2 regions of the Stutzerimonas sp. LR2 genome follow, and region 1 is predicted to be linked to the other one. Evidence: predicted binding sites of a transcription regulator. Region 1 holds the regulator's gene; the other holds the start of a gene.
The links. The regulator FliA, encoded in region 1, starts transcription of late flagellar genes. The targets are predictions, from matches to a motif close to CTAAAGTTTNNNNNNNNNNNGCCGNTAA.
Positions count from the first base shown of each region.

Region 2: ACVRRC_RS15635 (methyl-accepting chemotaxis protein) is a predicted target of FliA. The motif match lies at 2,837-2,864, and genes of this name have one in related genera.

Region 1 covers NZ_JBVTRR010000002.1:467,514-471,722, reverse strand. Annotated here, with positions in the region: gene ACVRRC_RS08710 (chemotaxis protein CheA) at 1-419, opposite strand, end outside; gene ACVRRC_RS08705 (protein phosphatase CheZ) at 431-1,225, opposite strand; gene ACVRRC_RS08700 (chemotaxis response regulator CheY) at 1,249-1,623, opposite strand; gene fliA (RNA polymerase sigma factor FliA) at 1,698-2,423, opposite strand; gene fleN (flagellar synthesis regulator FleN) at 2,441-3,268, opposite strand; gene flhF (flagellar biosynthesis protein FlhF) at 3,360-4,209, opposite strand, start outside.
Region 2 covers NZ_JBVTRR010000004.1:266,288-270,496, reverse strand. Annotated here, with positions in the region: gene hemN (oxygen-independent coproporphyrinogen III oxidase) at 1-897, opposite strand, end outside; gene ACVRRC_RS15635 (methyl-accepting chemotaxis protein) at 1,113-2,732, opposite strand; gene galU (UTP--glucose-1-phosphate uridylyltransferase GalU) at 3,336-4,175, shown strand.

The DNA of each region.
Region 1 (4,209 bases):
GCCGGAACGACTGGCGCTGCATCGGCGGAAGCGGGCTCGGCGAGGCGCGCAAGCGCAGCCAGCAGCTCGGGTGAGGCAGGCGTCGGCTCGACGCGTTCGCGGACCTGACTGAACATTTCGTTCACGGCGTCCAGCGCCTGCAGAACGACATCCATCAGTTCGGAATCGACGCGACGCTCACCCTTGCGCAGGATGTCGAAGACGTTTTCGGCGATATGGCAGCACTCCACCAGCTCATGAAGCTGAAGGAAGCCTGCACCGCCCTTGACCGTGTGGAACCCGCGAAAAATCGCATTGAGCAACGCCATGTCATCGGGGCTGCTTTCCAGCTCCACGAGTTGCTCGGACAATAGTTCGAGAATCTCGCCGGCCTCTACCAGGAAGTCCTGGAGGATTTCTTCATCGGCGTCGAAGCTCATATTCACTTCCCCTAAAAGCCCAGGCTTGAAAGCAGATCATCGACATCGTCCTGGCCGGAAACGACGTCTTCACGCATATCGGCATGCATCTGCGGACCTTCACCGTTGGAAGGCATTTTTTCTTGTTTTTTCTTCTCTTGCTCGGCGCGCATGGCATCGCGGTCGTGCTGGATGCCGGCAACGCGGTCCACCTGCCCCGCCATGAGGACGAGATTGAGCAGGTTGCTTTCAAGCTCGGTGATCAGTCGGGTCACCCGCTTGATCACCTGGCCGGTTAGATCCTGGAAGTCCTGGGCCAGCATGATCTCGCTGAGATTCTGCGAAAGCTGGCTGCCATCGTTCATGCTGCGCTGCAGGTACTGGTCGATGCGCTTGACCAGATCGCGGAACTGCTCGGCATTCATGTCACGGCGCATGAAGCGCTGCCAATCGGCCGTCAGGCTCTGGGCCTCGTAGCTGACATAGTTCACCAGCGGGGCCGATTCCTCGACCAGGTCCATGGTGCGATTGGCGGCTTTCTCGGTCATTTCCACCACGTAGGACAGACGGTCGGTGGCATCGGTGATCGGTGACGGGTCGCCGCCCGTGGCGCAGGTGTCCATCTCGAGCTTGACGATGGCGTTGTGCAGCTCGCGCGTGAGCTTGCCCACTTCCTGATAGAGCCCGTTGTTGCGCACCTGATTGAGCTCGTTGAACATCTGCGTCGCTTCATCGAAGCGGCCTTGCTGCAGGCTTTCAATCAGGCGGGGTGCATTGGCCTTCAGAGTCGCTTCGAACTCTGCCAGGCTTTGGTCTGCTTGCGTCATAGTGCCCTCGCGGCGTTACTGCTTCAGCCGTTGACGCGCTCGAAGATCTTCTCGATCTTTTCCTTGAGCACCTGGGCGGTGAAGGGTTTGACCACATAGCCATTGACCCCGGCCTGGGCCGCTTCGATGATCTGATCGCGCTTCGCCTCGGCGGTCACCATCAGTACCGGCAGATGCTTGAGGCGCTCGTCCGCGCGCACTGTGCGCAGCAGATCGATACCGCTCATGCCCGGCATGTTCCAGTCGGTGACCAGGAAATCGAAGCTGCCGCTTTTCAGCATCGGCAGTGCGGTGGTGCCGTCGTCCGCCTCGGCGGTGTTGGTGAACCCCAGATCACGCAAGAGGTTCTTGATGATTCGTCTCATCGTCGAGAAGTCATCGACGATGAGGATTTTCATGTTCTTGTCCAAGTCGACCTCCGTAAGTCCCAAAATGCCTCAGCAAACCGAGCACGTCATACCGCAAACAATTGTCAATTGGCGCGCCATTCGCCGAGGCGTGCACGCAAGCGCGCAGCACACTGGCTATGCAACTGGCTCACACGCGACTCGCTGACTCCCAGCACCTGACCAATTTCCTTCAAGTTCAACTCTTCGTCGTAATACAGCGACAGCACCAGCTTCTCGCGTTCGGGCAGATTACCGATGGCATCGGCCAGCGCCTGCTGGAAACGCTCGTCCTCCAGATCGCGAAACGGTTCCGGATGGGTGCTGCTCGCGTCTTCCTGCAGTTCGCCGTGCTCGCCTTCCTGCAGCAGATCGTCAAAGCTGAAGAGGCGGCTGCCCAGCGTGTCGCCGAGAATGGCGTAATACTCGTCGAGGCTAAGCTTAAGTTCGGCCGCAACCTCGTGATCTTTAGCGTCACGCCCGGTTTTCGCCTCGATGGCGCGGATCGCCTCGCTGACCATGCGCGAGTTGCGGTGCACCGAGCGCGGCGCCCAGTCTCCCTTGCGCACTTCGTCGAGCATGGTGCCGCGGATGCGGATACCGGCGTAGGTTTCGAAACTGGCACCTTTGCCGGCGTCGTATTTCTTCGCTGCTTCCAGCAGTCCGATCATTCCAGCCTGGATCAGATCGTCCACCTGCACACTGGCAGGCAGGCGCGCCAACAGGTGGTAAGCGATTCGCTTGACCAACGGGGCGTACTGATCGATCAGGCGGTACTGCGCATCCTTTGCCTGAGCCTTGCTGTAATACATAGCGGATCCGGCACCTGTCATTCGTGACTTTGAGAAGCGGGACTGATGAGGCGCTCCACGAAGAATTCGAGATGGCCGCGCGGTGTTGCGGGCAACGGCCAGGTATCGATCTTCTGTGCGATGGCCTTGAAGGCCAGCGCGCATTTCGAGCGCGGATAGGCCTCGTAGACCGCACGCTGTTTCTGTACCGCCTTGCGCACGGCCTCGTCGTAAGGCACGGCGCCAACGTACTGCAGCGCCACATCGAGAAACCGTTCGGTAACCTTAGTCAGTTTGGCGAACAGGTTGCGACCTTCTTGCGGCGCATGGGCCATGTTGGCCAACACGCGGAAGCGGCTGATGCCGTAGTCACGATTGAGCAGCTTGATCAGCGCGTAGGCGTCCGTGATCGATGTCGGCTCGTCGGTGACCACCAGCAGCACCTCCTGCGCGGCGCGCACGAAGCTGACTACCGAGTCGCCGATACCGGCCGCGGTGTCGATGATCAGCACGTCGATCTCGTCGCCCATCTCGCTGAATGCCTGGATCAGCCCTGCGTGCTGCAGGGACGACAGTTGCACCATGCTCTGGGTACCGGACGCTGCCGGCACGATGCGAATGCCACCTGGCCCCTGGATGAGCACGTCACGCAGATCGCACTCGCCGGCAATTACGTCGGCCAGGGTGCGCTTGCTGGTCAGACCCAGCAGCACGTCGACGTTGGCCAAGCCGAGGTCGGCGTCGAGCAGCACCACGCGCCGACCGAGATCGGCCAGGGCCAGCGCCAGATTGACCGACACGTTGGTCTTGCCGACGCCACCCTTGCCGCCGGTCACCGCAATCACCTGTACGGGATGCATACCCATGTTCACACGCCTATATCTTGCTGGGGCCTTTCGGCCGGCGATGCGCACGCAGGGCACGCATCTGATTCATTCTGGTACCGCTGTCGCCACATCATCCAGCCCGCCGTGACGAACCGTTGTACAACCCGGCGAACATATCGGCCATGGTTTCCTCGCTCGGTTCCTCGCCGGATTGCAAACTCACCGCACGGCTCACCAGCTGATGGCTACGCGGCAGATGCAGGTCGTCCGGAATGCGCGGGCCGTCCGCGAGGTAGGCTATCGGCAAGTGCTGGCTGATTGTGAGCCCGAGCACATCACCGAGGCTGCCCGCCTCATCCAACTTGGTCAGAATACAGCCAGCCAGGCCGCAACGACGATAGTTGTGCCATGCCGCCTTGAGCACCTGGCTCTGGCTGGTTGCCGCCAGCACCAGGTAATTCTTCGATTTGACACCCTTGTCCGAAAGCGCCTGCAGCTGCATGCGCAGCGTCGGATCGCTGGCGGGCAGGCCGGCAGTGTCGATCAGGATCACCCGCTTGCGCGCCAGCGAAGCCAGCGACTTGCTCAGGGGCTCGCTCGGATCGAGTTGCAGCACCGGTACGTCAAGGATGCGGCCAAGCGTCTTGAGCTGCTCCTGGGCGCCGATGCGGTAGTTGTCCATGCTCGCCAGAGCGATGCTCTGCGCGCCGTACTTCAGCACATAGCGAGCGGCAAGCTTGGCCAGCGTGGTGGTCTTGCCGACGCCCGCGGGCCCGACCAGGGCAATCACCCCGCCCTCTTCCAGCGGCTCGTTCTTGCTGACCTTGATGGCCTGCGCCAGATGCGCCAGAACCATCCGCCAGGCCTGACGCGCATCAGTGATGGCGGCGACCTTGTCCAGCAGGCTGCGCGACAGTTCCGCCGGCAGACCCAGACGCTGCAGGCGACGCCACAGGCCTGCCTGCTGCGGGCGGCGGCTC
Region 2 (4,209 bases), on a different contig from region 1:
GGGTAGCGAGAAGTGGTCCATGCCGATGTAGACGTAGCCAGCCGCGGTCAGGCGCTGAATGGTCAGCTCCAGCAGTTCCAGTTTGCGCTCGGGCGGCGGCATGTCCTCGGGGCGAATCAGCTTCTGCGCGCGCACCAGATCCGGCAGGTGCGCGTAGCTGTACGCGGCGATGCGGTCCGGGCGGATGTCGATGATCTTGCTCAGCGTGGCATCGAAGCTGGCGACGGTCTGCAGGGGCAGGCCGTAGATCAGGTCGACGCTGACCGACTTGAAGCGCGCATCACGGGCGGCCTGGACCAGTTCGCGGGTCTGCTCCTCGGTCTGGATGCGGTTGACGGCGATCTGCACCTGCTCGTCGAAGTCCTGCACGCCGAAGCTCAGACGGTTGAAGCCGAGCTTGCGCAAGCCGTGGATCTGCTCCGGGGTGACGGTGCGCGGGTCCACTTCAAGGGAGAACTCGTGGCTGTCGCTGTCATCCATGTTGAACGCCTGATGCAGGCTCGCCATCAGGTCGGCCAGCTGTTCGCTGGTGAAATAGGTCGGTGTGCCACCGCCCAGGTGCAGCTGGGTCAGCTTGCGCGAGCGGTCGAACAGCGCACCCTGCATGGCGATCTCGCGCTTGAGGTACTCGAGGTACTCGACGGCGCGCTCGGTCTTGTGGGTGATGATCTTGTTGCAGGCGCAGTAGTAGCACAGGCTCTTGCAGAACGGGATGTGGATGTACACCGACAGCGGCTTGGGCGGCTGCGCCTGATTGCTGCGCGCAGCGGCAGCGCGGTAGTCGTCCTCGGCGAAGGCCTGATGGAACTGCGGGGCAGTAGGGTAGGACGTGTAGCGTGGACCGGGACGGTCGTATTTCTCGACCAGGGCCCGGTTGAAGCTCGGCAGTTGGTCCATTGTTCGTTTCACCTAAGGGTTGAATTCGGAGTCGGAAGCGGAACGCGGTGCCACCCTCGGGTGTTTCCGGCTCAGGCAGGTCATGGGCGCGAATTATGGACGATCAGGCCTCATGCGCCGACTGTCTCAGATCAAGAATAGCGCCCCGCACCGCACCGCTGGGCGGGATGCAGGGCGCAGAAGACGCGAGACCGCGGCTGGCCTCGCGTGCGTGCTCAGAGCTTGAACTGGCCGACCAGACGGTTCAGTTCGGTAGCCAGGCGCACCAGTTCATCGCTGATCTGCGAGGTTTGTGCCGCGTCGGCCGAGGTGGTGTCGGCAATGCGGCTGATGGTGGTGATGTTGCGGTTGATCTCCTCGGCCACCGCACTCTGCTGTTCGGCAGCCGTGGCGATCTGGGTGTTCATCTCGTTGATGGTGCCCACTTCGTTGGCAATCACGCTCAGGCTCTGTGCGGCTTTCTCGACGCACTGCGAGCCGGAACGCGCACGCAGCTGCGCCTCCTTCATCGCCTGTACCGCGTTGCGCACGCCGCTTTGCAGCTGCTCGATCATGGCCTGAATTTCTTCGGTGGACTTCTGCGTGCGCGAGGCGAGGGTACGCACCTCGTCAGCCACCACCGCGAAGCCGCGGCCCTGTTCGCCGGCGCGGGCTGCTTCGATCGCGGCGTTCAGCGCCAGCAGGTTGGTCTGCTCGGCGATGCCGTTGATCACCCCGAGCACCATGTCGATGCTGGCGCTGTCGCTCTCGACCCGCTGGATCACCTCGGCGGCCTTTTCGATTTCGGCGATCAGCACTTCGATACCATCCAGCGCTTCGCTGGCGACCTTCACGCCGGCCTTCGATTCATTGTCCGCTCCGGTGGAAGCAGTTGCCGTATGGCTGGCGTTGCGCGCCACTTCCTGCACGGTGGCACTCATCTCGTTCATCGCCGAGGCGACCAGATCGGTCTCGCTGCGCTGGTCGTTGACCGCGGCCAGGGTCTTTTCCGCGACATGGGAGACGCGTTCGGACACATCGGTGAGCTGGTGCGTGACCCCGGCGACTGCTTCCAGGCTATGGCGGAACTTGCCGATCATGCGGTTGAAGGCATCGCCCATGGCGCCGATTTCATCCTTTGCACCGACCGCGACACTGCGGCTGAGATCCTCGTCTTCGGCCATGCTGTCCATGGTGTGGCGCATGGCGTTGATACGACGCAGGATCACATGGCGGACGGTCATGCACATCACCACCACGCCGACAATCAGCAACAACAACTGGATCGCGCCGCTGACGAGGATATTGCGGTCGACCTCCTGATCCAGCGCCTTGAGGTCGTAGCTGATGCGCACGGCGCCCATGACGGCGTTCTCGGCGACCTGGTGGCAGGTCAGGCAGTTGGTTCCGCGGTAGTCGGCATGGGCAAGGATCGGGTTGATCACGGTCAGCACCCGGCCGCCATCCTTCTTGTCGACCTGAATGATCGACTCGCCCGTCAACGCCTGACGATCGAGCGCGTCGGCAGGCGCCTGATGCGCGTAACCGGGACCGAACACCTTGGTCACTTCATCGCCTCGGATGATGCGCGCATCGATGACGCCGGGGCGTGCCAGGATCTTGTTTCGCAGCACCTCGCGCTGCGCCATGGTACCGGTCAGCATCATGGTGTTGATGCTGTCGAAGTACGAGTCGGCGGCATCCTTGGTCTGCTGCTCGACCACCTGCAGAACCAGCCGCTTCTCCGTGCTGGCAGCGATGAACAGCGAGGCCGACATGATCGCCACCAGCACCAGCACCAGCGCCAGGTTGATCTTCGTCTGCACGGACATTTGTCGAGGGGCGGAGTTGTTCATGGTTTTCCTTAGTACTACTGCCACGCGGGAGGTAGCTGTCACTGCACTCTTGTTTTATTGGTTTCCCATGACGACGCAGCAACGAGCTGGGCGATCTGAAGCTCGTATCGGCTAGTAGCGTGGATTCTTGAAACTTCGAAGCCGGTGGTAGCCTTGCGCCATTATGGCGCGCGCTATGGTATTGCTTTCCGAGGAATGTGAACCACGTCGCTCGACCAATGACGGAGCAAATGCAGCTTTCACTGACTCAGGTCATGAGTTCGAGGGCAGGGGCGGCGGTCCTGGTTGGCATCTTGCTGTAACCGCGCACTGCTAAAGAACAGAAGCGGCGGTATGCATCACGCCGGTGCAAACGGGCATGAGACATAGCGCCGCTTTACAGAATGGCAAAGCGATATTAGCGTTGCCGACCCGTCTGGCAGGCGATTGGAAAAGACGTCAGTGAACGGGCATCTTTTCTGCATTCCTCCGTTGCGTTCGCTGCGAACCCCTTATGAAAACGATGGTCGTAGGCTCTACGCCGGCAAGACCGGGCAACACCGCAAGGCAGCTGCTGTTCCTACAAGCAGTGCATCGATTGGAACCTTCATTTCAAGGACTCACATGATCAAGAAATGCCTTTTTCCCGCTGCCGGATATGGCACCCGTTTTCTCCCCGCAACCAAGGCCATGCCCAAGGAAATGCTGCCGGTGGTGAACAAGCCGCTGATCCAGTACGGGGTAGAGGAGGCGCTGGCGGCAGGGCTCACGCAGATCGCCATGGTCACCGGGCGCGGCAAGCGCTCGCTCGAAGACCACTTCGATATCAGCTATGAGCTCGAGCATCAGATTCGCAACACCGACAAGGAAAAGTACCTCGTCGGTATTCGTCGCCTGATCGACGAGTGCAGCTTTTCTTACACCCGTCAGGTGGAAATGAAGGGGCTGGGCCACGCGATTCTCAGCGGCCGTCCGCTGATCGGTGACGAGCCGTTCGCCGTGGTGCTGGCAGACGACCTCTGCATCAACCTCGATGGCGACCCGGTGCTGGCGCAGATGGTCAAACTGTACAACCAGTTCCGCTGCTCGATCGTGGCGATCCAGGAAGTACCGCCGGAAGAAACCAGCAAGTACGGCGTGATTGCCGGCGAGATGATTCGCGACGACATCTTCCGCGTCAGCCACATGGTCGAAAAGCCCAAGCCGGAAGACGCCCCGTCGAACCTGGCGATCATCGGCCGTTACATCCTCACCCCGGACATCTTCGAGCTGATCGAGCAGACCGAGCCGGGCAAGGGAGGTGAAATCCAGATCACCGACGCGCTGATGAAGCAGGCAAAGGACGGTTGCGTGCTGGCCTACAAATTCAAGGGACAGCGTTTCGACTGCGGTAGCGCCGAGGGATACATCGAGGCGACCAACTTCTGCTACGAGAACTTCTACCTCACCGGTAAGGCGTTCTGATCCAGTCGGGCCACCTCAGGGTGGCCCGATCGTT